DNA from 4 places in the Streptomyces sp. NPDC047841 genome. Region 1 is predicted to be linked to each of the others. Evidence: riboswitches for the same ligand, from Rfam matches in the RefSeq annotation. Region 1 holds a riboswitch; each other region holds the start of a gene.

Region 1 (7,303 bases):
CCCTCGCCCGCGGCCACGGCCTCGCTGCCGATCGGGCGGGAGATCGGGCGCCGGGCGCTGGCGATGCTCGGCTCGCTGTAGCGGCCGGTCGGCACCCGTAAAATCGGTCGTACTGTGTCTGACTCCCTGAACCCCCCCGCCCCGCCCCCGGCCCCCCACGACCCCGGTGTCCCCGTCCGGCACACCCGGGCCAAGGGCGAGCCGCGCTTTCCCGACGGGCCCAAGGCCGATCCGGCCGGGTCCCACTTCGAGCGGCGGATCCGCAGCTTCCAGCCGCGGCGGAGCCGGGTGACGGCCGGGCAGGCCGACGCGTTGCAGCGGCTGTGGCCCAAGTGGGGGCTGGACATCGACGGGCAGCGGGTGATCGACCTCGCCGAGCTGTTCGGCAACGACCGTCCCGTGGTCCTGGAGATCGGGTTCGGGATGGGCGAGGCCACCGCGCGGATGGCCGCCGGCGACCCGGACACCAACATCCTGGCCGTCGACGTGCACACCCCCGGCCAGGGCAACCTGCTGGGTCTGGCCGACCGCAACGGCCTGTCCAACGTCCGGGTGGGCAACGGCGACGCGATCATCCTGCTCCGGGAGATGCTCCGCCCGGACGCGCTGGACGGGCTGCGGGTCTACTTCCCCGACCCCTGGCCCAAGAAGCGGCACCACAAGCGGCGGCTCATCCAGCCCGAGTTCCTGACGCTCGCCGCGTCCCGGATGAGGCCGGGCGCGCTCCTGCACTCCGCGACCGACTGGGAGCCGTACGCCGAGCAGATGCTGGACGTGCTCACCGCCCACCCCGGCTTCGAGAACACCCAGCCGGACGGCGGTTTCGCGCCGCGCCCGGAGTTCCGGCCGCTGACCCGTTTCGAGGGACAGGGACTGGACAAGGGTCATGTGGTGAACGACCTGCTGTTCCGGCGCGTCCCGCACAGCACCGCTGAGCTGGGCCGATAATCCGCTCCAGCCCCTCGTCCCGCCACCGTTAGGGTCGATGCCGTGGCCACCAGTCCTCCGTTTCCGACGTACCCCCCGCGCCCCGGCGACGGTGTGCTGCGCCACCCGCACTGGTGGCAGCGCCGGTGGGTGCGGTACGGGGCACTGAGTTCCCTGCTGGCCCTGTCCGGCCTGGTCATCCTCGCGCTCGTACGGCGGCAGACGGGCACGGAGGGCTTCCTCGTCGGCCTCGGACTGGCCGTACTGCCCGTGCCCTGGCTGATGGCCGCCTTCCGGTGGCTGGACCGGGTGGAGCCGGGCCCCTGGCGGAATCTGGTCTTCTCCTTCGCCTGGGGGGCCTGCGCGGCGGCGCTGATAGCCATCGTGGCCAACAGCTTCGCGACCAAGTGGATCGCCACCTCGACCGCGGACCCGGCCAGTGCCGACACGCTGGGCGCCACCGTGATAGCGCCGATCGTGGAGGAGTCCGCGAAGGCCGCCGCCGTCCTGCTGGTGTTCCTCTTCCGCCGGCGTGACTTCACCGGGATCGTGGACGGGGTGGTGATAGCGGGCGTCACCGCCACCGGGTTCGCGTTCACCGAGAACATCCTCTACCTCGGTACGGCCTTCGGGACCGACCAGCTCACCGGCGACCGCGGCATCGCCTCCGTCACCGCCGCCACCTTCTTCGTGCGCATCGTGATGTCCCCGTTCGCGCACCCCCTGTTCACCGTCCTCACCGGCATCGGCTTCGGCGTCGCCGCGCTGTCCGCCGAGCGGCAGCACGTGCGGCGGGTGCTGCTGCCGGTGGTGGGGCTGCTGCTCGCGATGAGCATGCACGCCTTCTGGAACGGCTCCTCCACCTTCGGCGAGTACGGCTTCTTCGCCGTCTACGGCGCCTTCATGGTGCCCGTGTTCGCGGTGGTGACCTGGCTGGCGGTCTGGACCCGGCAGCGGGAGCTGCGGACCGTGCGGGCGGAGCTGCCCACGTACGTGCTGGCCGGGTGGCTGGGCCCGGCCGAGCCGTTCGCGCTCGGGTCGATGCGGGCGCGCCGGATGGCCCGGGACTACGCCCGGCACCACCACGGGCGCCAGGCCGCGCGGGAGGTGGCCCGGTACGAGGCGTACGCGACCTCGCTGGCGTTCCTGCGGCACCGGGGGCGCGGGGGCAAGGCCGGCCCCGACTTCGTCGTCCGGGAGCGTGAGCTGCTGGACGAGCTGTGGAAGCGCAGGGACGTGGCCCGGCCCGCGCTGGAGTACGCGAGCAGGGCGTCGGTTCCCGCGCCGGTGTTCTGGGGGCCGGCGCCGTACGGGTATCCGGCGGTGCCGTACCCCGCGTACAACCCGTACCGGACGTAGTCCCGGGGGCTGACGGGGTTTCTTCGGCACCGCCGGGCCGCGCGGTGCCGGGATGATCCAGAGGAAAGACCGCAGCTAGGCGGACGCCTCCGTCAGCCGGGTCACCTCGGCCTCCGTCAGCTCCAGCTCCGCGACCCCCAGCAGCGCCGGGAGCTGTTCCACCGTCCTCGCCGAGGCGATCGGGGCCGTGACCGTGGGCTGGGCGGCGAGCCAGGCCAGGGCCACCGTGGCGACGGGGGCCCCGTGGGCCGCGGCGATCTCGTCCAGGGCCGCGAGGACCTTCTGGCCGCGCTCGGACTCCGCGTGCTTCCGGGCTCCTTCGGCGCGGGCGCTGTCGACGGTCGTACCGGGCCGGTACTTGCCGGTGAGAAAGCCCGAGGCGAGGGAGAAGTACGGGACGGCGGACAGGCCCTCGCGGGCGACGAGGTCCTGCAGCGGGCCCTCGTAGGTGTCCCGGGAGACCAGGTTGTAGTGCGGCTGGACGGCGACGTAGCGGGCGAGGCCCTCGCGGTCGGAGAAGTCCAGGGAGGCCCGCAGCCGCTCGGGGCTGATGTTGGACGCGGCGATGTGCCGGACCTTCCCGGCCCTCACCAGCTCGTCCAGCGCGCCGATGATCTCCTCGACCGGCACCTCGGGCTTGTCGAAGTGGGTGTAGTAGAGGTCGATGTGGTCGGTGCCCAGCCGGCGCAGGGAGGCGTCGGCGGCGGCCTTGATGTTGGCCGCGGACAGGCCCTGGTACTCCGGGTGCTGGCTGACCTTGGTGGCGATGACGACTTCGGAGCGGTTGCCGCGGGCCTTGACCCACTTGCCGATGATCGTCTCCGACTCGCCGCCCTGGTTGCCCTCGATCCAGGCGGAGTAGGAGTCGGCGGTGTCGATGAAGTTGCCGCCCGCGGCGGTGTAGGCGTCGAGGACGGCGAAGGAGGCTTGTTCGTCGGCGGTCCAGCCGAAGACGTTGCCACCGAGGGAGAGCGGGAAGACCTCGAAATCGGAAGAGCCGAGTTTACGAAGCGATGTCATACGTCAAGGCAACACCGGCGGCGGGTGATCGCATCCCGCCGCCGGCACGGAGTCCCCGTCAAGATCTCGCAAAGGTCCCTGCGCGGGACGGGACCGTCAGGGGTTGAGGCCCTTGCCGCGCAGCCACGCCATCGGGTCGATGCCGGTGGGCTGGCCGTCGGGGTGGACCTCCATGTGGACGTGCGGCCCGGTGACGTTGCCGGTGGCGCCGACGCGGCCGATGACCTCGCCGGTGGTGACCTTCTGGCCGACGGAGACGCTGATCGAGGACTGGTGGCAGAACCACAGCTCGGTGCCGTCGTCCAGGGTGAGGATGGTGCGGTAGCCGTAGGAGCCGGCCCAGCCCGCCTCGGTGATCGTGCCGCTGTGCACGGCCTTGATCAGGGTGCCGGTGGGGGCGGCGAAGTCGAGACCAGTGTGGTAGCCGGAGGACCACATCCCGCCGGCCTGGCCGAAGGTCGAGGTGATCGTGTACGAGGAGGTGGGCAGCGTGTATTGCTCGGCCAGCTTCGCCAGCCGCTCCTCCTCCGCCTTCTTCGCGGCGGCGGCCTCCGCCTTCTCCTTGGCCGCGGCGGCCTGGGCGGCGGCCTCCTTCTCGGCCTGGGCGGCGGCGTCGGCGCTCTGCTTCTCGGCGGCGGCGACCGCGGCGGCGGTGGCCCTGCTCTGGGCCTGGCCCTGCTGCTGCTCGGCCTGGGCCATGATCCGGTTGCGCAGTGCCTCGCCCGCGTCGGCGCTGTCCTCGCCGGCGGCCGTGGTCACACCGACGGTGCTCAGCGTGGCCGTGGCGGCCTCGGCCGGGTGGGAGTCGGCCGAGTGGTCGTGGAAGAGGGAGCCGACCGAGGGCAGGTCCGGCAGGGAGAGGGAGACCGGCGGCTTGCCGGTGTTGGCGCTGGCCATGCCGCCCGCGCCGACCGCGGCCATGACGCCGACGCCCAGGACGGTGGAGCTGCGCGCGAAGCCGCCGCGCTGCTTGGCGACGCGATGCCGGCCGCGCACCGGGGCGACGGACTCCTCGGTGGGGTTCCACTCCTCCCAGGGGCCCTCCTCGGCGCGGTAGGCGCCGTACCCGAAGGTCTCGGGCTCGCGCTGAGCCGGTATGTACGGGGCTTCTGGGGCAGGCCGGTTGGACGCCACGCGGGCGTACTCCTTTCCTTCCTTTCGCCTACCGGGTTAGCTGACGGGTTCGGAGCAGGAAGGTCTCCTACGCGCGTATACCGGTCGTGGACTCGACGAGTTCACGACGGCATTCGCGTGATTCACCCCAGGGTGGTGGTTCCCCGGCTCCCTCGCGGGATTCGGCGCGTGCGCACGGAGCCGCCTCTTGTGACGGCTGTGACGACCGCGCTGCGTTATCGAACGTTAATAGACCCGACAGTCACTTTCCAAGCCGTTCGGCTTGATCATTCACGTCTTTACCGGCGGAGCTATCGGCCACTACTCCGCCAAAACGGGCGAGTTGACCGAGCGTCCGGCCCGTTCAGCAGTCACTTTCGGTTTTGATGGTGACTCAGATGTTATGCGCACGGCGGTCGCCCGGTCACCTTCGGTGACGGTCCGGGCCGCCGCACGGCGAGCAGCGCCATGTCGTCGGCCATGCCGCCCCCGGAGTACCGGCGCGCCTCCTCGGCGAGCCGGCCGACCAGCGCGGCCGGGCCGGCGAAGGCGCGCCCGGCGAGCCGCCGTTCGGGGTCGTAGAACCGGCCGTGGGCGTCCCGGGCCTCGGACAGGCCGTCGGTGTGGAACAGCAGGGTCGCGCCGCTCGGGAAGGCGGTCTCGGTGGCCCTGTCCGGCCACATGCCGAGGTCGCCCATGCCGAGCGGCAGCGCGGGCTCGGCGGGCGCCAGGGTGCGCAGGGTGCCGTCGGCGTGCAGCAGCAGCGGCGGCGGATGGCCGCGGTTGACGATCCGTACGAGGCCGTCGCCGTGCGGGAGTTCGGCGAGGACCGCGGTGGTGAACCCCTCGAAGGCGTCGATCCCGTCGCGCCGGGTGCCCTCGCGGGCCAGCGCCCGCTCCAGCCGCCCGGCGACCGCCTCCAGCGTGGCCTCCTGCTCGGCCGCCTCCCGGAACGCGCCGATCACCACGGCCACCGCGGCGACCGCGCCCATGCCCTTGCCGCGCACGTCCCCGACGACCAGCCGGACGCCGTAGGGGCTGTCCTGCACGGCGTACAGGTCGCCGCCGATGAACGCGTCCTGCCGTGCCGCCTCGTAGCAGGCCGCGATCTCGTAGCCGCCGATCCGCTCGTCCGGTTCCGGCAGGACGGCCCGCTGGGCGGCCTCGGCGATCTCGCGGGCGGAGGCGAGCCGCCGGTCGCCCCGCCGGACCACCCGGTTGATGGCGACGGCCAGCAGGGCGACCGTCGCGACGGTGACCACGTCGGTGAGGGTGCCCACGGCGGGATGGGCCCCGGCGTGGGTGTGCACGGCGTAGGCGGCGGCGAGGGAGAGGAGACCGGTCAGGACGGTGGTGCGCAGCGAGGACAGGGGCGCGGCGACCAGCGGGGCCGCGGTGAAGAACGGGACGGCGGTGAAGTCGTCCGGGGCGAGCAGGCCGTACAGGACACCGCAGACGACGAGCAGGGCGGGCAGGGCGCGGGCCAGGGCGCGGGGGCTCGGGCGGCGGCGGGCGCGCGCCGGCACCGGTTCGTCACCGAGCCCCGGGTCGGGCACGGGGTCGCCGGGGAGCCGGCCGCCCGCCCTGGCGTACAGGCTGTCCTCCACCTTTCCAGGGCGCACCGCGTGTCTCCCGCTTGTCCGACGTACCTCCAGGTTTCCGGGCCCCGGGGCGGGCGGCGACCGGTGTGGGCCGAAAGGGGTGTGCGAGCGGTCCCGCGCATGGCGTACACTGGAGTCACAACGACGCGGGGTGGAGCAGCTCGGTAGCTCGCTGGGCTCATAACCCAGAGGTCGCAGGTTCAAATCCTGTCCCCGCTACTGAAGGCGCAGGGCCCGGAATCCCCAGGATTCCGGGCCCTGAGTCGTTCTCGGCCCACTGCGGCGCCCCGCGGGGGCGCGGGGAGCCGCGCGACCGGCCGCGACGCACCCGCGCCCGCCCGCCAGGCACCCCGGCGGGCGGGCGGGCGCTCACAGCAGATGGGCGTTCGGTGCCTTGGCCAGCTCCTCCAGCTCGGGCAGCACGACGACCCGCGCGCCCCGGGAGGCCAGGACCCCGCTTCCGTCGGCCGCCGCCACGAACGTGTCCGGCTCACGCCAGGCGGTGACCACCCTGCGCACCCCCGCCCGGAGGATCAGCTCGGCGCAGGGTGCCGGCCGGGACGCACGCCGGGCACAGGGCTCCAGGCTGCTGTACACGGTGGCACCGGCCAGCCGCGGGTCGTCCGCGCCGATCTTCGCGAGCGCCGCCTCCTCCGCGTGGACGACGGGATCGGCGCCCTCCCGCGAATGGCCGCGGGCCAGCTCCGTGCCGTCGGCGGCCACGACCACCGCACCGACGCTGAACGCCGTCTCCGACGGCGGACACAGCGCCGCCAGTTCACAGGCGGTCCGCAGCCAGTGGCGGTCGGCGGCGGTGGCGACCGGCCCGGTGCCGGGGGCCGTCGGCACGTACCGCACGAGCACGACGTCCCCTATCCGGCGGGTGTCGAGCAGGCGCAGCCGTCCGGGCTGGTAGGCCCCCGGCCCGAACAGGCGGGGCGCCGCGGGATCGCCGACGAACAGCGGGGCGAGGACCAGCTGGAGTTCGTCGGCGAGGCCCTGGTGCAGCAGCTGGGTGTGGACCGTGCCGCCGCCCTCCACCATCAGGCGGCCGACGCCGCGCACGTCGTGGAGGTGCTCCAGCAGGGCCCGCCAGTCCAGGTCGGGACCGAGCGGGACGACGTCGGCGCTGCGCCCGAGGCGGCGGGCGGCCCGCTCGGCGCCCCGGTCGGTGGTGTAGACGATCTTGTCGCCGCCGGTGTGCCAGAACCTGGCGTCCGGATCGAGGTCGCCGGTGGCCGTGACCGTGACCTTCAGCGGGTACTCCGGCTCACCCCGCGCCA
Region 2 (7,303 bases), on a different contig from region 1:
GGCGGCTCCAGCAGGCGGTCGACGCGTTCGCCGAGGAGGCGGCGGCTGGAGTCGCAGGACAGCACACCCCGGTGCTGGTTCAGCTCGATCAGGGCCAGGGCCGTGGTGAGGTGCCCGCAGCGCCGGGAGGCCGTGTCGTCCGCGGCCAGCTCGACCAGGCGGTGCGTCTGGTCGCAGAAGTGGGCGAACAGCGGCACGCGCGGGAAGCCCGTGGCGAGGGCGGTGGACAGGTGCAGCAGCCAGTCGTGGTGGGCGCGGGCGTGTCCGCGCTCGTGGGTGAGGACGGCGTCCAGCTGAAGGTCGGTGAGGCGGTGCAACGCACCTGTGGTGACGACGAGTTGGGGCCGGTGCCCCGGCATCCACCAGGCGTCCGGGTACTCGTCCTCCAGCACCAGCATCGGCCCGCGCGCCGCCGGCAGCCCGGCCGGCAGCTCGGGTGCGCGCTCGCGCAGGTGCGCCCGGGCCTGGCCGCGGCTGCGGCGGGCCTCGACGAGTTCGCGGGCCAGCATCGCGGTCGTCCAGGCGGCCCCGCAGGCCAGCAGCACGGTGAGCGCGGCGGCCCACACCGGCGCGGTGGACAGGTCGTAGGCCGCGGTGACGGCGGGCGGCGCGGGCGCGAACACGCGGTCGCGGACGGTGTGGAAGACGGCCGCCGCGCCCAGGACGAGCGCGGTGAGGCAGCACAGCAGGACGGTGGCGACGAGGCACTGCCACACCCACAGCGCGACCACGGGTTCCCGCTCGGGCCAGGCGGCATGGGTCAGCGCGCGCGGCGCCGGTACGGCGGCCGTCAGGGCGACGACGCTCAGCAGGAGCAGGCAGACAGTCATGCCGGGGCTCCGGTTCCTGGTCGGAGAGTGGGCGGGTGACGGTGGTGCCGGGCACGCGTCACGCGACGGCGGCTCGCGCGTGATGCGTGTCCCCGTCAGTATGACGAAGACGGGCGGCCGGAGTCAGGTGCCGACACCGATCCGCCGTCGACCGGCCCGGGTCCACGCCCCCCGGCCGCCCCGGAAGCGACCCGGCCCGCCCGGCGCGTTACCCGGCCCGCCCGGCACCCCTGCGCAGGGTCAGGCCGGCACCACGCGCCCGCTGACCTCGCCGAGCCCCACCCGGCTGCCGTCCGGGCCCGGGGCCCATGCCGACAGGGTGACCACGTCGCCGTCCTCCAGGAAGGCCCGCTTGCCGTCGGGGAGTTCGAGGGGGTCGCGGCCGTTCCAGGTCAGTTCCAGCAGGGAGCCGCGCTGGCGTTCGGTGGGGCCGCTCACCGTCCCGGAGCCGTACAGGTCGCCGGTGCGCAGCGAGGCGCCGTTCACGGTCATGTGGGCGAGTTGCTGGGCGGCGGTCCAGTACATGGTGGAGAAGGGCGGTTCGGAGACCACGTGGCCGTTGACGGCGACCGAGATGCGCAGGTCGTAACCGCCGGGCTCGGTGCCGGGCGCCGAGTCGTCCAGGTAGGGCAGCAGCGGGTGCGTACGCTCGGGAGGCGCCACGCGCGCGTGCTCCAGCGCCTCCAGCGGTGTGATCCACGCCGACACCGAGGTCGCGAAGGACTTGCCGAGGAACGGGCCGAGGGGGACGTACTCCCAGGCCTGGATGTCGCGCGCGGACCAGTCGTTCAGCAGGCACAGCCCGAAGACGTGCTCCCGGAAGTCGCCGAGCGCGACCGGGGCGCCGAGCCGCGACGGCACGCCCACGACGAAGCCGACCTCGGCCTCGATGTCCAGCCGGATCGAGGGGCCGAAGACGGGCGCGGGGTCGGCCGGGCCCTTGCGCTGCCCGCACGGGCGTACGACGTCCGTGCCGGAGACGACGACGGTGCCGGAGCGGCCGTGGTAACCGATCGGCAGGTGCTTCCAGTTGGGGGTGAGGGAGTCCTCGGCGTCGGGGCGGAAGATCCGGCCGACGTTGCGGGCGTGGTTCTCCGAGGCGTAGAAGTCGACGTAGTCCGCGACCTCGAAGGGCAGGTGCAGGCTCACCTCGGACAGGGGGTGGAACAGCGGCTCGACGGTCGCGCGGTGCGCCGGGTCGGTGACCCAGGACGCGACGGAGCGCCGTACGTCCGACCAGGTGGCGCGGCCGGCGGCCAGCAGCGGGTTGAGGGTGGGCCGGGCGAGCAGCGGCTGGTGGGGCGAGCCGAGCGCGGCGGCCGCGGCGCCCGCGTCGAGGACGTGGTTCCCGAGCCGGACGCCGATCCTCCGCTCCGTGCTGCCGGAGGGCGAGAACACGCCGTAGGGGAGGTTGTGCGGACCGAAGGGGTCGCCCTCGGGGACGTCGAAGGGGGGCATGGGGTGCTGCCTCACTCTCATCCGGGCCATGCATGGCACTGCGTTCCATGTGGTCGGGCCACACGTTACGGCCGAGGCGCGTGTCTTGGGCAGTGCCTCACCCGGGGCTCGGCAGGTCTGGGCCGAGCGGTGCCCATCGCGCCAACAGCGGTGAGCGGTTGGGCGGGAGCGGCACGTAAGTGCGGGGAACGACAGATGAGTCGGCGGGGCGTGCTGTCCGTATTCTCTGATCATGGCACCCACCCCGGCATATGCACTGATCGCCACCGACCTGGACGGGACGCTGCTGCGCGGCGACGACACCGTCTCGGACCGGTCCCTCGCCGCGCTCGCGCGGGTGGCGCGGGCCGGTGCCCGCCACCTGGTGGTGACGGGCCGCCCGGCCCCGCGGGTGCGGTCGCTGCTCGCGGACCTCGGCGGTGCCGGGCTCGCGGTGTGCGGACAGGGGGCCCAGGTCTACGACGCCGCGACCGACCGTCTGCTGTGGTCCGTCCGGCTGGACCGGGAGCTGGCCGAGACGGCGCTCGGCAAGATCGAGGCGGAGGTGGGGGAGGTCTACGCGGCGGTCGACCAGGACGGCGTGGACGGGCTCACGCTCATCGAGCCCGGCTACCGGATGCCCCACCCGACACTGCCCGCGGTGCGGGTCGGCCGGCGGGACGACCTGTGGTGCGCGCCCATCAGCAAGGTGCTGCTGCGGCACGCCACCCTGTCCGACGACGAGCTGGCGGCCGTGGCCCGCGCGGCGGTGGGCTCGCTCGCGACGGTCACGATGTCGGGGCCGGGCACGGTGGAGCTCCAGCCGTGCGGGGTGACGAAGGCGACCGGGCTGGCGCTGGCCGCGGAACGGCTCGGGATCGCCGCCGAACGGGCCCTCGCGTTCGGCGACATGCCCAACGACATCCCGATGTTCGACTGGGCCGGGCGCGGTGTCGCCATGGCCGGCGCGCACCCGGAACTGAAGGCGGTGGCCGACGAGGTCACCTCGTCGAACGAGGACGACGGCGTCGCCGTCGTCCTCGAACGACTCTTCCCGACCGGCTGACCGGCTGACCGGGACACCGGCAGCGCCCGGTCAGGCGGCCGGCCGGTGCCCGGTCAGGCCGCCGGTGCCCGTCAGTACGCGCCGAACACGTTGTCGATGGACCCGTACCGCGCGGCCGCGTAGTTGCAGGCGGCGGTGATGTTGGCGACCGGGTCGTAGATGTCGAAGGACGTCCCGGCCACGTGGTACGCGTTGAACGTGGGGTCGATGACCTGGAGCAGGCCCTTGGACGGGATGCCCTTGGCGGCGTTGGAGTCCCAGAGGTTGATGGCCTTCGGGTTGCCCGAGGACTCGCGGATGATGTTGCGGTGGATGCCGTTGTACGTGCCCGGGATGTGCTTCTCGGCCATGATCGCCAGTGACTCGCGGATCCAGCCGTCGAGGTTGTTCGGGTAGCCGGCCGGGGTGGTGGCCGGCGTGGTGGTGGTGCGGGGGGCCGCGGAGGCGTCGGCCGCGCCGATGAGCGGCAGGGCGAGGACGGCGGCACCGGTGCCGACGGCGGTGAGCGCGCGGACCAGGCGGCTGTTCCGGGTACGGCGGGGCTGGGCGACAGCAGACATGGGGGCGTTCCTCTCCGGCGCCTGCGAGGTGAGCTGTCGGGTTCGGGCGGGGAGATGCCCGGCCGTGCCCCTGACGGAGGCATGGCTTCACCCCTAGCCGTCCCGGCGCGGCGTGTGCCGTTCCGGACCGGCGGCTTACCTGGGTCCCCCGCTCCTGCCGTACGAATGAGTTCGTCGATGGGTATGCGGGCGGCGGCAGGATTCGGCGTCCGCCCGACGGCCCGGAACGTATGCGAGAGCACATGTCGGGAACAAGGGCCGGATTCATACAACGTGCGATTTGACCTTGATCGATGCCGTATGAGGTGCTTGATCCTTTGCGGTTGCCAATCCTCAACTCGCCGACACGGCAAGGGGTTGCGAGAACCGGGCCGGGCGGCCGGGCCGGCCGGGCGCGTGACCCAACTCACGAAATGGCAAACAGTTTTAAATCGGATATGAGGGATTAGGGGGATTTGCACCGGAAGTCGGGGTGGTGGCGGAACCTGGCATATGGGGGGCGTCGTTGCCGAGGCGAGGGCACAGTGTCCGGATTACTCTTATATGGATAAAAATCCGCTCACACTGTGTGATCAAAACCATGCCGGTCATGATCCGGTATCGCCCAGGCTGGACCGGTGGGCGCTATCGGTGATCGAAACAGGACCGGATACGCTGACTTGAGTGATGGCAGCGACCTATCGACAAACCGTGTAACCGCCAGCAGACACCAGCAGACAGGAGACCCCTCGTGACCGTCGTCGGGCCGTTCGGGCTGAGCGTGCGGGACCAGGCTCTGGAAGCCGATGTCCAGGCCGGATTGGCGGCTGTCGAGGAAGGCTTGCTCGAAGCCACCAAGAGCGAGGTCCCGTTCATCACGGAGGCAGCGCAGCACCTGGTGCGGGCGGGCGGGAAGCGGTTCCGGCCACTGCTCGTGATGCTCGCGGCCCAGTTCGGCGACCCCTACGCCCCGGGCGTGGTGCCCTCGGCCGTGGTCGTGGAGCTGACCCACCTGGCCACGCTGTACCACGACGACGTCATGGACGAGGCGGCCGTACGGCGTGGCGTGGACAGCGCCAACACCCGCTGGGGCAACTCCGTCGCGGTCCTCACCGGCGACTTCCTCTTCGCCCGCGCGTCCCAGATCCTCGCCGACCTCGGTCCCGAGGCGGTCCGGGTGCAGGCCCTCGCCTTCGAACGGCTCGTCACCGGCCAGATCCTGGAGACCGCGGGTCCCTCGGACGGCCGAGACCCGGTCGAGCACTATCTGGACGTGCTCGCCGGCAAGACGGGCTCCCTGGTGGCGGTGTCGTGCCGGTTCGGCGCGATGATGTCCGGCGCGGACGAGACGGTCGTCGACGTCCTCACCCAGTACGGGGAACGCCTCGGCGTCGCCTTCCAGCTCGCGGACGACGTCCTGGACATCGCCTCCGACTCCCACGAGTCCGGCAAGACCCCGGGCACCGACCTGCGGGAGGGCATCCCGACCCTGCCGGTGCTCCGGCTGCGCGAGCGGGCCGCCCGGCTGGGCCTGGCCGAGGACGTCGCGCTGTGCGCGCTGCTGGACTCCGACCTCAGCGACGACGCCCGGCACGCCGAGGCGCTGGCCGCGCTGCGCGCGCACCCCGCGCTGGAGCAGGCCCGCCGGGACACCGTGCGGTACGCGGAGGAGGCGCGGGCCGCGCTCGCCCCGCTGCGCGAGTGCGATGCCAAGGCGGCGCTGATCGAGCTGTGCGACGCGGTCGTGCACCGCGCCGGCTGACCGGGCCGGTCACCCGTACGGGCCCCGGCGTCCGGCGCGACCCCTACGGGTCGGGCGGAGGAACCACCGCCGGATGTCATACCGCAGGTGTAGACGGAGTTGGCTCCGTGGTCTGACGCTTGTGCACAGCCGATTTGGTCAGATGGACATCACGGAAATCACCACTCCTCACCGTTTCGGGTGAGAATGGCGGCTCAGGGTGGACCAGCGGACCAGGGTGAGGACAGCCGCCGCCGACGACGGAGGTAAGGCACACATGGCACCGTACGAATCCGACGACGCAGTGGGCGCCGCGCGGGACGAGCACCCGCGCTCGGGCCGGCGCAAGGCCGCCCGGTACGCCGTGCCGGTCGCGGTGGTGGGGGTGGCGGCGGCCACGATCGGGCTGGTCCCGGCGCTCGCCGACTCCGGTGACCCCGACCTGCCGAGGATCAGCGCCCAGCAGCTCATCGAGAAGATCGCCAAGTCGGACGTGCAGCAGCTGTCCGGCACGGTGAAGGTCAGCACCGACCTCGGCCTGCCCGATTTGGGCGGCCTCCAGAACGGCCTGATGTCCGGCTCGGGCCGGGGCGGCTCCGGCGACGGCTCCTCCGCCGACCCGAAGGCCAAGCTCACCGAGCTGGTCTCCGGCACGCACACCCTGCGCGTCGCCGCCGACGGCCCCGACCGGCAGAAGCTGTCGCTGCTGGAGAGCGGCGCCGAGTACAGCCTCATCCACGACGGCAAGGACGTCTGGGGCTACGACAGCAAGAGCAACGAGGTCTACCACGCCACCGGGGCCGCCTCCGGCAAGGACCGCGGCACCGAGCCGCCGGCCACGCCCAAGGACTTCGCCGACCAGGCCCTGAAGTCGGTGGACGACACCACGTCCGTCACCGTCGACGGCACCGCCCACGTCGCCGGGCGCGACGCCTACAAGCTGCTGATCCGGCCCAGGCAGTCCGGCACCACGGTCGGTGCGATCAGCATCGCCGTGGACGCGAAGACCGGGATGCCGCTGAAGTTCACGCTGACCCCGAGGAGCGGCGGCGCCGCCGTGCTCGACGCGGGCTTCACCCAGGTCTCCTTCGCCCGGCCCGCCGCCTCCACGTTCGACTTCACGCCGCCCAAGGGCGCGAAGGTCACCGAGGGGAAGGACGCCGGCGGCGCCCGGGAGCACGCTCCGGAGCACGGTGAGGGCTTCGCCGGGGGCCTGGAGGGCAAGGACGGGCTGAAGGTGCTGGGCAAGGGCTGGACGTCCGTCGCCACCTTCGACACCGGCGCCAAGGGCGGCGTGCCGACCGGCTCCCAGGGCGGTGAACTCGGCGGCTTCCTCGGCTCGCTGGGCGACCCGGTCTCCGGGAAGTTCGGCAAGGGCACGGTCTTCTCCACCCGCCTGGTCAACGCCCTGATCACCGACGACGGCAAGGTCTACGCCGGCACGGTGACCAAGGAGGCCCTGGTGAAGGCGGCCGACGCCGGGAAGTGACCTTCCCGGCACACCGCACCCGATGAGACGAACCGGACGAACCGAGGGGAGCCGATGGACGAACCGTCCGCCACGCAGCCGGAGCCGGGCGACCCGACGGCGAGTGTGATCGCCACGCGCGGCCTCACCAAGCGCTACCGCGGCGGACAGCTCGCCGTGGACGGTCTGGACCTGACCGTCCCGGCGGGCAGCGTCTTCGGC
Region 3 (7,303 bases), on a different contig from region 1:
TCGCGCAGCACCACGTCCGCCTCCCAGTGGGCGGGGTACTGGTGCCGGTCCTGCCGGTCCGCCGAGGTCTGCATGGGCCCCAGAGTACGGCTCGCGTCCGACAACGGCGCGAGGCAGTCTGTGGAGGACGGGACGCCGGACCGAGGCCGCGGTCCGGTGCCACACCGGAGGGGACGGACGTCCGCTCCGGACACGCTTCACGGTATGGGAAACTGGTCTAGACAACCTGAACACCGAAGGGCAGCAACACATGGCTGAGCGCCGCGTCAACGTCGGCTGGGCCGAGGGCCTCCACGCCCGCCCCGCCTCCATCTTCGTCCGAGCCGCCACGGCCACAGGCGTCCCGGTGACGATCGCCAAGGCCGGGGGCAACCCCGTCAACGCGGCCTCCATGCTGGCCGTCCTGGGCCTGGGTGCCCAGGGTGGCGAGGAGATCGTCCTCGCCTCCGACGCCGAGGGCGCCGACGCCGCCCTGGACCGTCTGGCCAAGCTGGTCTCCGAGGGCCTGGAAGAGCTGCCCGAGACCGTCTGAGCGGGCACCGCACAGAACGCCGGAGCCGCGTTCGCCTTCCGGGGCGGCGCGGCTTCGCCGTATGCGGACGCACGCGACCCGATGCGCCGTCGGTTTACCCCCCGCCGCGCCGGCCGGCGCCTTCCGGGAATTTCTCGCACGACGAATTCGGGCAGCAGGAATTACCCGGCCCAAAAATAGCTCTCCTTTGTATACGGTGCGCTTGTTAATGCCGCGGGCCCGACATGTTTACGGCAGGTTGCGAAGTCCTCACGCGCTCCACGGCGAAAGAGAACCGCAGCCGGTGCGCGCCCGTCGCGCGCTCGGCGTGCAGCGTCGTGAGCGCCCGCGCGCGCTCGGCGTCGCCGCGGGCCACCGCGTCCACGATGGCAGCGTGCTCCGTCCAGGACTCGACCGGGCTGACCGGCGCCTCCACCGTGTACATCCACGCGATCTTGTGCCGCAGCTGGGTGAGCACCGAGGTCAGCGAGGCGCTGCCGGAGGCCTGGGCGAGCGTCTCGTGGAACCAGCCGCCCAGCGAGCGCAGGTCCTCGTTGCCGCCCCTGCGGGCCCGCTCCTGGCCCAGCCGGACCAGACCGCGCAGCACCTTCAGATGGGCCTCCGTGCGCCGCTGGGCTGCCCGGGCGGCGCCCAGCGGCTCCAGCAGCGTCCGCATCTCCAGCAGGTCGGCGGCCTCCTGCTCGGTCGGCTCGGCCACGCACGCGCCCGCGTGCCGGCGCGTCACCACGAAGCCCTCGGCCTCCAGGGTGCGCAGGGCCTCGCGCACGGGGACGCGCGAGACGCCGTAGCGGCGGGCCAGGACTTCCTCGGTGAGGCGGCTGCCGCGCTCGTGGACCCCCGCGACGATGTCGTCCCGGATGGCCGTGCACACCGAGTGCGCCGGAATACGCATGACCGACCTCCGCCTTCATCCCGGTGAAACGTCGACGATGGACGTGTGTTCCGCGACTCTATTCCAATGAGCCGGAATTTCCGACGGCGGACCCTAATTCATGGCTATTTTTTGGACAGCGGTCCGGCGGACACCGGGAAAAACAGCGAAAGCCCCGGCTCGGTGAGCCGGGGCCTCGGACAGCCGTGCGGTCGGTGTCAGACGTTCACGCCGTGCTTGCGGAGGTAGGCGACGGGGTCCACGTCCGAGCCGTACTCGGGGGTCGTGCGCGCCTCGAAGTGCAGGTGCGGGCCGGTGACGTGGCCCGTGGCCCCGGACAGGCCGATCTGCTGGCCCGGGACGACCTTCTGGCCCACCACGACGCCGATGGACGACAGGTGGCCGTACTGGGTGTACATGCCGTCGGCCATGCGGATCACGACCTGGTTGCCGTACGCGCCGCCCCAGCCCGCGGAGACGACCGTGCCGGAGCCCACCGCGTGGACGGCCGTGCCGCCGGCCGCGTGGAAGTCGATCCCGGTGTGCGCTCCGGAGCTCCACAGGGAGCTGCTCGCCTGGTAGGCGGTGGAGACGTAGGAGTGCGCGATCGGGGCGACGAAGGTGTTCAGCCGCTTGCGCTCGGCCTCACGGGCGGCCCGGACCTTCTCGGCGCGGATCTTCTGCGCCCGCTCGGCCGCCGCCTTCACCGCGGCCTCCTCGGCCGCCTTCTGCTCGGCGGCCTGCTGCTGCGCGGCGGCCTGCGCGTCGATCTCGTCGGCGACGCCCTCGGACACGGCGACGACCGGGGTGAGGCCGGTCTGTTCCGCGGTGTTCCCTGCGGCGAGCGCCGGGGAGGCGGCGAGGGTGCCGATCACACCGGTGGTGGTGAGGGCCGCGACGCCGGCCGCCTGGGCGGTGGTCCGCTTGACCCGGCCGGGCTTGCGGTGCTTCCCGGTGGCGCACATGAACGCCATGAAGTGGCTGGTCCTTTCCTTCCCTCTCGCCTACCGGGTTAGCTGACGGGTTCGGAGCAGGAAGGTCTCCTACGGGCCCCCTCGCACACGCGCGGACGCCCGATTCACCCCAGGGACGGTGGGTCCCCGGCTCCCCTGGCTCGCGCCGTACGGGGACTCGGCGATGACTGTCCGGTGCCGCGGGTGCGGCGCACTGCCTGACGAACAGCCCGGACGAAGCTACGCAAGCACGCTGTCAGTCCTCAAACGCATCCCGCCTTTTGTAGCGCATCCCACAGGGCAGACAGGCAACCTCCGCCCCAAAACGGGCATCTGAGCAAGGGAGTGGAACAACGTGGGGCCCTGACGACCCGTAGGTCACCAGGGCCCCACGCGCGCGTGCCGTCGTCCGGCCGCCGCGGTGCCGTCTACTCGGCCGCCACCACGGTCACTTCACCGATGCCCAGCGCCTCCACCGGCGCCTTGATCTGCGACGCGTCACCGACGAGGACGGTCACCAGGCGGTCCACCGGGAAGGCGTTCACGACGGCCGCGGTGGCCTCCACCGTGCCCGTGGCCGCCAACTGCTGGTACAGCGTCGCCTGGAAGTCGTCGGGCAGGTGCTGCTCGACCTGGTCGGCCAGCGTGCTCGCGACGGCCGCCGCGGTCTCGTACTTCAGCGGCGCCACACCGACCAGGTTCTGCACGGCGACGTCCCGCTCGGCGTCGGTCAGGCCGTCCGCCGCGACCGTGCGCAGCACCTTCCACAGGTCGTCCAGCGCCGGGCCGGTGTTGGGGGTGTCCACGGAGCCGCTGATGGCGAGCATCGCCGCGCCCGTGCCGTCCGGCGCGGACCGCATGACCTGCCCGAAGGCGCGCACGCCGTAGGTGTAGCCCTTCTCCTCGCGCAGGACGCGGTCCAGGCGGGAGGTGAGGGTGCCGCCGAGGCAGTACGTGCCGAGCACCTGGGCGGGCCACACCCGGTCGTGCCGGTCGGGCCCGATCCGGCCGATGAGCAGCTGGGTCTGGACCGCGCCGGGCCGGTCCACGATGATCACGCGCCCGGTGTCGTCGGCCGTCACCGGCGGCACCGGCCGGGGCTCGCCCGGGGTACCGGTCCACGCGCCCAGGGTGTCGTCGAGCAGCGCGTCCAGGTCGGCGCCGGTCAGGTCGCCGACGACGACCACGGTGGCCGTGGCGGGGCGCACATGGCGGTCGTAGAAGGCGCGTACGGCCGCCTCGTCGATCTTCTCGACCGTCTCCTCGGTGCCCTGGCGCGGACGGGACATGCGCGAGGTCGCCGGGAACAGCTCCTTGGAGAGTTCCTTGGCGGCCCGGCGGGAGGGGTTGGCCAGCTCGTGCGGGATCTCGTCCAGGCGGTTGCGGACCAGCCGCTCGACCTCGCTCGCGGCGAAGGCGGGCGCGCGCAGGGCGTCGGCGAGCAGGCCGAGGCCCTTGGCCAGGCGGGAGGCCGGCACCTCCAGGCTCAGCCGGACGCCGGGGTGGTCGGCGTGCGCGTCGAGGGTGGCGCCCGCACGCTCCAGCTCGGCGGCGAACTCCTCGGCGGAGTGCTTGTCGGTGCCCTCGGAGAAGGCCCGCGCCATGATCGTGGCGACGCCGTCCAGGCCGGCCGGCTCGGCGTCCAGGGGCGCGTCCAGCAGCACCTCGACGGCGACGACCTGCTGGCCCGGGCGGTGGCAGCGCAGCACGGTCAGGCCGTTGTCCAGCGTGCCGCGCTCGGGCGCCGGGAACGCCCACGGCTTGGCCTCGCCGGGCCGCGGCTGGGGGTGGAAGTCCATGGTGGCGAGCTCGGTCACTTGGCCGTCTCCTCGTTCTCGGTCTCGTCGCGGCCCGCCTCTACGGTCGCTTCCTGCTCCGGGTCCTCGGGGACCCCGGCGTCCGGGGCGTCCTGCGGGGACTTCGGCTCGTAGACGAGGACCGCGCGGTTGTCGGGCCGCAGGCGGGCCTCGGCGACCTCCTGGACCTCCTGCGGGGTCACCTCCAGGACGCGCTGGACGGCGGTCAGGGCCAGCTGCGGGTCGCCGAACAGGACCGCGTACCGGCACAGTTCGTCGGCGCGGCCGGCGACCGTCCCGAGCCGGTCCAGCCACTCGCGCTCCAGCTGGGCCTGGGCGCGCTCCATCTCCTCGGGCGTGGGGCCCTCCGCGGCGAAACGGGCCAGCTCCTCGTCGATGGCGGTCTCGATGACCGGCACCTCGACGTCACCGGAGGTCTTCACGTCCAGCCAGCCCATGGAGGGGGCACCGGCCAGGCGCAGCAGGCCGAAGCCGGCCGCGACGGCCGTGCGGTCCCGGCGCACCAGCCGGTTGTACAGGCGGGAGGACTCGCCGCCGCCCAGGATGGTCAGGGCGACGTCGACCGCGTCGCACGCGCGCGTGCCGTCGTGCGGGAGCCGGTAGGCGGCCATCAGGGCGCGCGCCGGGACCTCCTCCACCACGACCTCGCGCTTCTGCTCGCCGATGACGTCCGGCAGGGAGCCGTCGCGGGGGGCGGGCTTGCCGTCGTGGGACGGGATCGAGCCGAAGTACTTCTCGATCCAGGCGAGGGTCTGCTGGGGGTCGATATCGCCGACCACGGAGAGCACCGCGTTGTTCGGCGCGTAGTAGGTGCGGAAGAACCGGCGGGCGTCCTCCAGGGTGGCCGCGTCCAGGTCCGCCATCGAGCCGATCGGCGTGTGGTGGTACGGGTGGCCCTCCGGGTAGGAGAGCGCGGTCAACTTCTCGAAGGCGGTGCCGTACGGGACGTTGTCGTAGCGCTGGCGGCGCTCGTTCTTGACGACGTCCCGCTGGTTCTCCATGGACTCGTCGTCCAGGGCGGCCAGCAGCGAGCCCATGCGGTCGGCCTCCAGCCAGAGCGCCAGCTCCAGCTGGTGGGCCGGCATGGTCTCGAAGTAGTTGGTCCGCTCGAAGCTGGTGGTGCCGTTCAGCGAGCCGCCGGCGCCCTGCACCAGCTCGAAGTGGCCGTTGCCCTTGACCTGCGCCGAGCCCTGGAACATCAGGTGCTCGAAAAGGTGAGCCAGGCCGGTACGCCCCTTGACTTCGTGGCGGGAGCCGACGTCGTACCAGAGGCAGACCGCCGCCACCGGGGTCAGGTGGTCCTCGGAGAGCACCACGCGCAGACCGTTGGCCAGGCGGTGCTCGGTCGCTGTCAGGCCCCCGGAGCCTGCCTCGGCTGTGGTCGTGTGACCCATGGGCATGTACGTCCCTTCGCGAGCGGAGGCGGTTGATGGAAACCGCGGTTTTCCTGCCGTTCCTGCCACTGTATGCAAAGCGTGCGGGGCCTCGGCGAAGTTCCCGCGGGGCGTACGCCCACAGCGGATCCCGGGACCCGCCCGGGACCCGGTCCCGGCTCCCGGCGCAGCCCGCTGAACCGGGTCGTGGCACGGGTTGTCACTGCCTCGGTCCACAATGGTCGGCGTCAGTTCCGTCCATCCTTTCAGCAAGGAGCCGGCAGCGATGGCCCGCCGCAGCACGAAGACCCCGCCGCCCGACGATTCGTTCGAGGAGAGGATCCTCGACATCGACGTCGTGGACGAGATGCGTGGCTCCTACCTGGAGTACGCGTACTCGGTCATCTACTCGCGCGCCCTGCCGGACGCCCGTGACGGCCTGAAGCCGGTGCACCGCCGGATCGTGTACCAGATGAACGAGATGGGCCTGCGCCCCGAGCGCGGCTACGTGAAGTGCGCCCGTGTCGTCGGCGAGGTCATGGGCAAGCTGCACCCGCACGGCGACGCGTCGATCTACGACGCCCTGGTGCGCATGGCGCAGCCGTTCTCCATGCGCGTGCCGCTGGTCGACGGCCACGGCAACTTCGGCTCGCTGGGCAACGACGACCCGCCGGCCGCCATGCGGTACACCGAGTGCCGGATGGCCGAGGCGACGAGCCTGATGACCGAGTCGATCGACGAGGACACGGTCGACTTCGCGCCGAACTACGACGGCCAGGAGCAGGAGCCGGTGGCGCTGCCCGCCGCCTTCCCGAACCTGCTGGTCAACGGCTCCTCGGGCATCGCGGTCGGCATGGCGACGAACATGCCGCCGCACAACCTGCGCGAGGTGATCGCCGCCGCCCGCCACCTGATCCGCAACCCCAACGCGGACCTGGACGCGCTGATGAAGCACGTCCCGGGCCCGGACCTGCCCACCGGCGGCCGGATCGTCGGCCTGGACGGCATCCGGGACGCGTACGCGACCGGCCGTGGCACCTTCAAGATGCGCGCGACGGTCTCGGTCGAGCCGGTCACCGCCCGCCGCAAGGGCCTGGTGGTCACCGAGCTGCCGTTCACGGTCGGCCCCGAGAAGGTCATCGCGAAGATCAAGGACCTGGTCAACGCGAAGAAGGTCCAGGGCATCGCCGACGTCAAGGACCTCACCGACCGCGAGCACGGCCTGCGCCTGGTCATCGAGATCAAGAACGGCTTCGTGCCCGAGGCGATCCTGGAGCAGCTGTACAAGCTGACCCCGATGGAGGAGTCCTTCGGCATCAACAACGTCGCCCTGGTCGACGGCCAGCCGCTCACCCTGGGCCTGAAGGAGCTGCTGGAGGTCTATCTGGACCACCGCTTCGACGTGGTCCGGCGCCGCAGCGAGTTCCGCCGCGGCAAGAAGCGCGACCGGCTGCACCTGGTCGAGGGCCTGCTGACCGCTCTGGTCGACATCGACGAGGTCATCCGGATCATCCGGTCCAGCGAGAACTCCGCGCAGGCCAAGGAGCGTCTGATCGAGCGCTTCTCGCTGAGCGAGGTGCAGACGCAGTACATCCTCGACACGCCGCTGCGCCGGCTCACCAAGTACGACCGGATCGAGCTGGAGGCGGAGAAGGACAAGCTCACCGCGGAGATCGAGGAGCTGACCCGGATCCTGGAGTCGGACGCCGAGCTGCGCAAGCTGGTCTCGGCCGAACTGGCCTCTGTCTCGAAGAAGT
Region 4 (7,303 bases), on a different contig from region 1:
AGGTAGGGCCGGGCGAGGCCGGCACAGCCGGTGAGCTCCTTCGTGGCACCCGTGAAGGAGAACTCGGCCTCCTGGTCACCGGTGATGACCTCCGGTTCGACCCCGAGGATGTCCAGCACCCCGCGCACGAACTCCTCGCGGTTCTCGGCGTCGCGGGAGGCGGAGGTCGCGACGAAGCGCAGGCGCTCGGCGCCGTGCTCCTTGATGACCTCCGCGTACTCACGGCAGGCGGCGAACGTGCGCTCCAGCGCCTCGGGCGCGAGCCGGCCGGTGCGGTCGACGCCCTGGCCGAGCCGCACGATCGTCATCCGGCGGTCCAGGTCGGTCAGTTCGCCCGTCGCCGGGTCGGCGTCCGCGACCAGCAGACGGATGGAGTTGGTACCGCAGTCGATGGCGGCGACACGGGTCACTGGCCGTCCTCCTCGATGGGCCGGACGGCGAAGTACCCCGAGCCGTCCTCCGTGTTCTCCGTCTGCCGGCCCTCGCCGGCCGGCACGCCGGGCAGCGTCACGCAGGCCCCCTTGCGCCACCACTCCGGCAGCATCGCCAGGGCCTCGTCGCCGAGCGGGTTCACGCCCGGGCCGGCGGCCAGCGAGTGGGCGACGAGCACGTGCAGGCACTTCACCCGGTCCGGCATGCCGCCCGCGCTCGGGAAGCCCTGGAGGACCTCGATCTCGTCCCGGCGGCGGACGTAGTCCTCGTGCGCGGCGCGGTACGCGGCGGCCAGCTCGGGGTCGCGGCCCAGCCGCTCGGTCATCTCCTTCATCACGCCGTTCGCCTCCAGCGTGCCGATGGCGGAGGACGCCTTCGGGCACGTCAGGTAGTACAGCGTCGGGAAGGGCGTGCCGTCGGGCAGGCGCGGCGCCGTCTCCACGACGTCCGGCTGACCGCACGGGCAGCGGTGCGCGATGGCCCTGAGGCCGCGCGGCGGGCGGCCCAGCTGCTGCTTGAAGGCCTCTACGTCCGCGTCGGTGGGCTCGGTGCGCGGAGTGGGCGGCGGAGGGGTTTCCATGACTGCTTTCAGGGTGGGTTGGTGTCGGTTGCCGGACCGGGCGAGCCGGTCACTGGTCGGAGGCGTCGGCCTTGTCGACGCCTTCCCAGACGTTCGTGTACCAGGGCCGGCGGGCGGCCCCGAGGTCCGCGCGGGACTGCCTGGCGGCGCCCGGGTCGACCACCACGTACCCGGTCTCGCCGGGCATCACGTAGTGCAGCCGGCGGCGGATCTGCTGCTCGGCGTAGGCGTCGTCCTGCCAGCGCGCCTTCAGGTCGCGCAGCTGCTCGACGCGTTCACGGGCCTGCTGCCGCTGCCGCTCCAGGTCGGCGATCTGCTCGCGCTGGGAGACGTACTGCCGCATCGGGTAGGCGAGGGCGACGATCATCGTGCACAGCACGAGCGCGAGCAGGGCCGCGCGGCCGGTGAGCCGGGAGCGGCGGGCCTGCCGCTTGGTCTGGGAACGGTAGACCCGGGCCGCGGTCTGCTCGCCGAGCAGCCGCAGCCTGGTCGCGGTGGAGAAACGGTCCCGGTCCCTCACGGCCATCTGGCTCTCCGCCTCCCCTTTCACACGCGCGTACGTCCCCGGACACGGTACGGGACCGAGCACGGGGACGTACGTACGACTGGCTGAGCCCTACGCCAGGATGGGTCAGCCCTTGGAGATCCCGCCGCGGAAACGCGGGAACGCGCTGCGGCCCGCGTACACCGCCGCGTCGTCGAGGATCTCCTCGATGCGCAGCAGCTGGTTGTACTTGGCGACGCGCTCGGAGCGGGCCGGGGCGCCGGTCTTGATCTGGCCGCAGTTGGTGGCGACGGCCAGGTCGGCGATGGTGACGTCCTCGGTCTCGCCGGAGCGGTGCGACATCATGCACTTGAAGCCGTTGCGCTGGGCCAGCTCGACGGCGTCCAGGGTCTCGGTCAGCGAGCCGATCTGGTTGACCTTGACCAGCAGGGCGTTGGCGGCGCCCTCCTCGATGCCGCGGGCGAGGCGCTCGGGGTTGGTGACGAACAGGTCGTCGCCGACCAGCTGGACCTTGTCGCCGAGCTTGTCGGTGATGACCTTCCAGCCGGCCCAGTCGTCCTCGAACAGCGGGTCCTCGATGGAGACGAGCGGGTAGGCCGCCACGAGCTCCTCGTAGTACTCCGTCATCTCGGCGGCGGAGCGCTCCTTGCCCTCGAAGAGGTACTTGCCGTCCTTGTAGAACTCGGAGGCGGCCACGTCGAGCGCGAGGGCGATCTGCTGGCCGGCGATGTAGCCGGCCTCCTTGATGGCCTCCAGGATGAGGTCGAGGGCCTCACGGTTGGAGCCGAGGTTCGGGGCGAAGCCGCCCTCGTCGCCGAGGCCGGTGGACAGGCCCTTGCTCTTCAGGACCTTCTTCAGGGTGTGGTAGACCTCGGTGCCCCAGCGCAGGGCCTCGGAGAAGGACTCCGCGCCGATCGGGGCGATCATGAACTCCTGGATGTCCACGTTGGAGTCGGCGTGCGAGCCGCCGTTCAGGATGTTCATCATCGGCACCGGCAGCAGGTGCGCGTTCGGGCCGCCCAGGTAGCGGAAGAGGGGGAGGTCGCTGGCCTCGGAGGCGGCGTGCGCGACGGCGAGCGAGACGCCGAGGATGGCGTTGGCGCCGAGGGAGCCCTTGTTGTCGGTGGCGTCCAGGTCGAACATGGCCTGGTCGATCAGGCGCTGCTCGGTGGCGTCGTAGCCGACCAGCTCGGGGCCGATCTGCTCGATCACGGCGAGGACGGCCTTCTCGACGCCCTTGCCCTGGTAGCGGTTCGGGTCGCCGTCGCGGAGCTCGATGGCCTCGAAGGCGCCGGTCGAGGCGCCGGACGGGACGGCGGCACGACCCGTGCTGCCGTCGTCGAGGCCGACCTCGACCTCGACCGTGGGGTTGCCTCGGGAGTCCAGGATTTCCCGGGCTACGACGACGTCGATGGACGGCACGAGCATCTCCTTCTTGGATGTGACGCTGGAAGTGCGGGGCGGTGTGCCTTACGGCTGTGCCTTGCGACTAGAGCCTAACCGTCCCGGGGGCGTCGGCCACCGACCGACCGTCCCGTGGACACGCCGACGGTACCTTTTGTTTCTCGCCGAAACAAAGGGTTCCGGGCCGGTGGACGCAAAAAGCCCCGCCCTGGTGCGTACGGGGGAACACGCACCGGGCGGGGAGCCCGTGGGGACGGGGGTACGGCCCGCTGGGGGCCTTCAGCGGGCCCGCGCGCGGGCGCGGGCCGCCGGGCGGGTCTTACTTCAGGTGCAGCTGCTGACCGGGGTAGATCAGGTTGGCGTCCTCGACGATGTCCTTGTTCAGCTCGAACAGCTTCTGCCAGCCGCCCTGCACGTGGCGCTTGCCGGCGATGGAGCTGAGGGTGTCACCGGTGACGACCTTGTACTCGCCGTCGCCCTTCTTGACCTTCTTGCCGGTCGGGGTGGTGACGGTCTTGCCCTGGCCCTTGCTCGCGCTCGCGGCCGGACGCTCGGCGGAGCGGGAGGCGGCCTGCTCGCCGGTGGAGCGGGTGGCGGTGGAGCTGCCCGAGCCCGTGGAGCTGCCCGAGCCGGTGGAGGTGCTGGAGCCGGTGGAGGTGCTGGAGCCGTTGGAGGTGCTCGGGGTGGAGGTGCTCGGCGCGGAGCCGTTGTACGGAGTGCCGGACAGGCCCGTGCCGCAGACCGGCCAGGCGCCCTTGCCCTGAGCGGCGAGGACCTTCTCGGCGACGGATATCTGCTGCGCCTTGCTCGCCTTGTCGGCGGTGCCGGCGTACTGCGTGCCGCCGTACGCGGCCCAGGTGGAGGCGGAGAACTGCAGACCGCCGTAGTAGCCGTTGCCGGTGTTGATGGACCAGTTGCCACCGGACTCGCACTGGGCGACCGTGTCCCACTGGGAGGCGGTGGCGGCGGAGGCGTTGCCGGCCGCCATCAGCGGAGCGGCGACGGCGGCACCGGTGACACCGGCGAGCGCGACGGCGCGGACGGCCTTGGACGGACGACGGTGCTTGCCCTTGCTGGAAAACAGCATGGATCGATCCCCTCACCGACGCCTGCGAGGTGAGCTGTCGGGTTCGGGCCGGTTGAGTTGCCCGGCCGCACTCCGCTCACGCGGGTGCGGCTTCACCCCGAGCCGGTTCCGGCATCAACTGCCGGGCCCGGCACCTACCTTGGGTCCCCCGCTCCTGCCTACGGCGCTTGACGCGACGACTGTTCCCGGGCAACCGCTGGCAGGATTCGGCGTTGCGGCTGCCGGGGCTCGTGGTGACGAGCGATCACGACCGTAGACACGCGATCCGCGGAATATCAAAGACGATCAGGGCTTCTGAGACTCATCCCACACTTTCGCCAAACCGGACATTAGGGCGCTAAGCGGGACGCCAACTCCCCCTACTTCGCGCCCGTTTCGCCCCCGACTTCCAGGGTCTGACCGGCACTGATGTGATTCGGGTCGGTCCCGATGGCCTTCTTGTTGCCGGCGTACAGCGCGCGCCATCCGCCGTCGACGTCAAGGGAGTCGGCGATGGAGGCCAGCGTGTCGCCCTGACGGACCGTGTACGTGTCCGTGTCATGGGAGGCGTGCCGGCCGGAAGACGCGGCGTTCTGACCGTTTGTCACGCTTTCGCCCCCGCTGCCCTCGTCCGCGCTCGGGCCCCGGTGGCGTCCGCCGCCGAGGGACCCGGTGTCGACCAGGCTCCAGGAACCGGCGGCCTGCTGCGGGTCGTTCCCGACCCCGGTGTCCGGGGTGGCGGTGGGCACGCTGCCGGTTCCCTGCGGGCTTCCGGCGTCCGGAGTGGTGGACTTGTCGGACTTGGGGGTGTCGGTACCTGTCGAACCGGTGGCCGTACCGGCGCCCTTGTCCGGCTTGGCGCTCGGAGTGGTGGTGGCCTCGCCCGAGGAGGACCCGGCCCCGGAGCCGGAGTTGGCGTCGGAGTCCGCGTCCGCGGAGGGCGACGAATCCGGCAGACCGGACGAGCCGGAGCTGCCGGAGGAACCGGATGTACCGGAGTTGCCCCCCGATCCGGACGTTTTACCCGAACCGCCCGTACTGCCCGAACCGCCCGCGCTGCCCGAACCGCCTGAACCGCCGACGCCCGTGTCGACGTGCGTCGAACCCGAGCCCTCGGTGAGACCGGACAGCAGGGCGCAGGTGGCCCAGGGCGTGGTGCCCTTGTCGGCGAGGATCTTCTCGGCGACGGCGATCTGCTGGTTGCGGCTCGCCTGGTCGGGGCTGGCCGCGTACTGGCCGCCGCCGTAGGCGTTCCAGTCCTCCTGCGAGATCTGCAGGCCGCCGTAGTACCCGTTGCCGGTGTCCGCGCTCCACGAGCCGCCGCTCTCGCACTCGGCCACCTTGTCCCACGTGGTGCCGTCGGCCGCGTTGGCGCTCGCCGCGCCGAGCAGCGGGATGGCGATGGCGGAGCCGGTCACTCCGGCCGCGACGAGGAGAGCCGGGGCCTGGCGGGGGCGACGGTGTCGGCCGTTCCCGGAGAGCATGCAGAAGCCTTTCGAGCGACAGCAGGACCGGCGCGGCGGACGGAGCCGGTCGCCGCGCTGATGGGTGAACGTATCGGCAGACGATCACTTGTCACAAGTTCATGCCGCACAGATCACGTGAAGATCACAGAGGTGAACGTCTGTCATGTTCCCTTGCAGAAGCCTGTGCGGGGTCCTGCCGTACCAGGTCGGACGGTGTGTCCGGCAGGCGCGCGCTGTTCAGGCGCCGCCGGGTGTGAACTCCACCGGCAGGGTGCGCAGGCCGCGCATGATGAGTCCGCCGCGCCAGCGCAGTTCGGCCGGGTCCGCGGCCAGCCGCAGATCGGGCAGCCGGGTGAGCAGGGTGGCGAGCGCGGTCTGGCCCTCCAGCCGGGCGAGCGGCGCGCCGAGGCAGTAGTGGATGCCGTGGCCGTAGCCGAGGTGCTGGTTGTCGCGGCGGGCGAGGTCCAGCACGTCCGGGTCGGCGAACCGCTCCGGGTCCCGGTCGGCGGCGGCGAGGACCACGAGCACCGGGTCGCCCGGCGCGATCCGCTGTCCGCCGATGGTGAGCGGCTCGGTGGCGAACCGCCAGGTGGCCAGCTCCACCGGGCCGTCGTAGCGCAGCAGTTCCTCCACGCCGGTCGCCAGCAGGTCCGTCTCCCGGCGTGCCAGGGACTCCTCCAGCCTCCGGCGCTGCGCGGGGTGTGTGAGCAGGGCGTAGGTCCCGTTGCCGATGAGGTTGACGGTGGTCTCGAAGCCGGCGAACAGGAGGATGAAGGCCATGGCGGCGGCCTCGTTCTCGGTGAGGTGCTCGCCGTGGTCGGAGGCGCGGATCAGGCCCGAGATCAGGTCCTCGCCGGGCGCGGGCTCGGCGGGCAGTGCCTCGCGCTTCTTGTGGATGAGCTCGGCGAGGTAGCCGCGCATCTTCTTCACCGACCGGGCGACGCCTCCCCGGGGGCCTCCGCCGTGCCGGATCATCATGCCCGCCCAGTCCCGGAAGTCGTCCTGGTCTTCGCGCGGGACGCCGAGCAGGTCGCAGATGGCGTAGATGGGCAGCGGGAAGGCGAACTCGTGGATGAGGTCGGCGGAGCCGCGCCGGGCGAACTGGTCGATGAGGTGGTCGGTCAGCTCCTGCACCCGGGGCGCGAACTCGGCGACCCGGCGGGGCGTGAAGGCCTTGCTGACCAGCCGGCGCAGCCGGGTGTGGTCCGGTGGGTCGATGTTCAGCAGATGCGTCATCAGCTCGGCCTTGCGCTCGCCGGGGATACCGGTCTTGCCCTTGGCGTGCGCGGGCTCGTCGTGATGCGCCGGGTTCTTGCTGAGCCGCTGGTCGGCCAGGGCCTGCCGGGCATCGGCGTACCGGGTGACCAGCCAGGCCTCGACCCCGCTCGGCAACCGCGTCCGGTGCACGGGGGCGTGCTCGCGCAGCCAGGCGTAGGCGGGATAGGGGTCGGTGGCGAACTCCCAGGTGAAGAGGGCGGGGGCCGGCTCGCCCGGGTGGGCGGACGGTTCGGCGAGGTGGGAGGACGGCTCGGCGGGGCAGGGCTGGTCGGTCACACCTCGACCGTATCCGGCTCGCCGGGGGGCGTCGGACGAGGTGGGGTGGGGGTGGGATGGGGTGGGAACGGCGTGGGGTGACAGCGGGGCGGGGTGGGGGCGGGGTGCCGGCCCTGGCGCCGGGCAGGCCCCCCGGGGCGGAACGCCGCCGGCGCTAGGCCGGCAGGCCCTCGGCGGCTCGTATCGCGTCCCGGTAGGCGCGGGCCGCCGCGCGCAGGGCCGCCTCCGGGTCGGTGCCCGCCGCCTCGGCGCGGGCCGCCAGCGCCAGCAGCTCGTAGCCGATGCCGTCCCCCTGC

What was found. A riboswitch is a leader RNA that binds a small molecule or an ion and turns the genes downstream of it on or off. The one in region 1 is predicted to bind cyclic di-AMP.
Positions count from the first base shown of each region.
Region 2: another riboswitch for cyclic di-AMP. It lies ahead of AB0947_RS02930 (transglycosylase SLT domain-containing protein); the one in region 1 lies ahead of AB0947_RS25290 (M23 family metallopeptidase).
Region 3: another riboswitch for cyclic di-AMP. It lies ahead of AB0947_RS02015 (M23 family metallopeptidase); the one in region 1 lies ahead of AB0947_RS25290 (M23 family metallopeptidase).
Region 4: another riboswitch for cyclic di-AMP. It lies ahead of AB0947_RS09155 (transglycosylase family protein); the one in region 1 lies ahead of AB0947_RS25290 (M23 family metallopeptidase).

Region 1 is NZ_JBEYRP010000015.1:18,262-25,564, forward strand. Features, by position in the region: gene lhgO (L-2-hydroxyglutarate oxidase) at 1-81, shown strand, start outside; gene trmB (tRNA (guanosine(46)-N7)-methyltransferase TrmB) at 115-948, shown strand; gene AB0947_RS25280 (PrsW family intramembrane metalloprotease) at 991-2,286, shown strand; gene AB0947_RS25285 (aldo/keto reductase) at 2,362-3,306, opposite strand; gene AB0947_RS25290 (M23 family metallopeptidase) at 3,403-4,440, opposite strand; cyclic di-AMP (ydaO/yuaA leader) riboswitch at 4,452-4,617, opposite strand; gene AB0947_RS25295 (PP2C family protein-serine/threonine phosphatase) at 4,821-6,041, opposite strand; tRNA gene AB0947_RS25300 (tRNA-Met) at 6,166-6,239, shown strand; gene AB0947_RS25305 (dihydrofolate reductase family protein) at 6,390-7,303, opposite strand, start outside.
Region 2 is NZ_JBEYRP010000002.1:82,388-89,690, forward strand. Features, by position in the region: gene AB0947_RS02915 (M56 family metallopeptidase) at 1-830, opposite strand, end outside; gene fahA (fumarylacetoacetase) at 1,071-2,288, opposite strand; gene AB0947_RS02925 (HAD family hydrolase) at 2,521-3,333, shown strand; gene AB0947_RS02930 (transglycosylase SLT domain-containing protein) at 3,405-3,893, opposite strand; cyclic di-AMP (ydaO/yuaA leader) riboswitch at 3,899-4,080, opposite strand; gene AB0947_RS02935 (polyprenyl synthetase family protein) at 4,624-5,634, shown strand; gene AB0947_RS02940 (DUF2092 domain-containing protein) at 5,891-7,102, shown strand; gene AB0947_RS02945 (ABC transporter ATP-binding protein) at 7,157-7,303, shown strand, end outside.
Region 3 is NZ_JBEYRP010000001.1:486,689-493,991, forward strand. Features, by position in the region: gene AB0947_RS02000 (GNAT family N-acetyltransferase) at 1-74, opposite strand, end outside; gene AB0947_RS02005 (HPr family phosphocarrier protein) at 251-532, shown strand; gene AB0947_RS02010 (GntR family transcriptional regulator) at 738-1,424, opposite strand; gene AB0947_RS02015 (M23 family metallopeptidase) at 1,622-2,377, opposite strand; cyclic di-AMP (ydaO/yuaA leader) riboswitch at 2,390-2,550, opposite strand; gene AB0947_RS02020 (pitrilysin family protein) at 2,785-4,173, opposite strand; gene AB0947_RS02025 (pitrilysin family protein) at 4,170-5,573, opposite strand; gene AB0947_RS02030 (DNA topoisomerase IV subunit A) at 5,833-7,303, shown strand, end outside.
Region 4 is NZ_JBEYRP010000005.1:83,801-91,103, forward strand. Features, by position in the region: gene AB0947_RS09135 (Ppx/GppA phosphatase family protein) at 1-410, opposite strand, end outside; gene AB0947_RS09140 (DUF501 domain-containing protein) at 407-1,012, opposite strand; gene AB0947_RS09145 (septum formation initiator family protein) at 1,062-1,538, opposite strand; gene eno (phosphopyruvate hydratase) at 1,644-2,945, opposite strand; gene AB0947_RS09155 (transglycosylase family protein) at 3,241-4,008, opposite strand; cyclic di-AMP (ydaO/yuaA leader) riboswitch at 4,013-4,184, opposite strand; gene AB0947_RS09160 (transglycosylase family protein) at 4,368-5,471, opposite strand; gene AB0947_RS09165 (cytochrome P450) at 5,691-7,007, opposite strand; gene AB0947_RS09170 (nucleoside triphosphate pyrophosphohydrolase) at 7,162-7,303, opposite strand, start outside.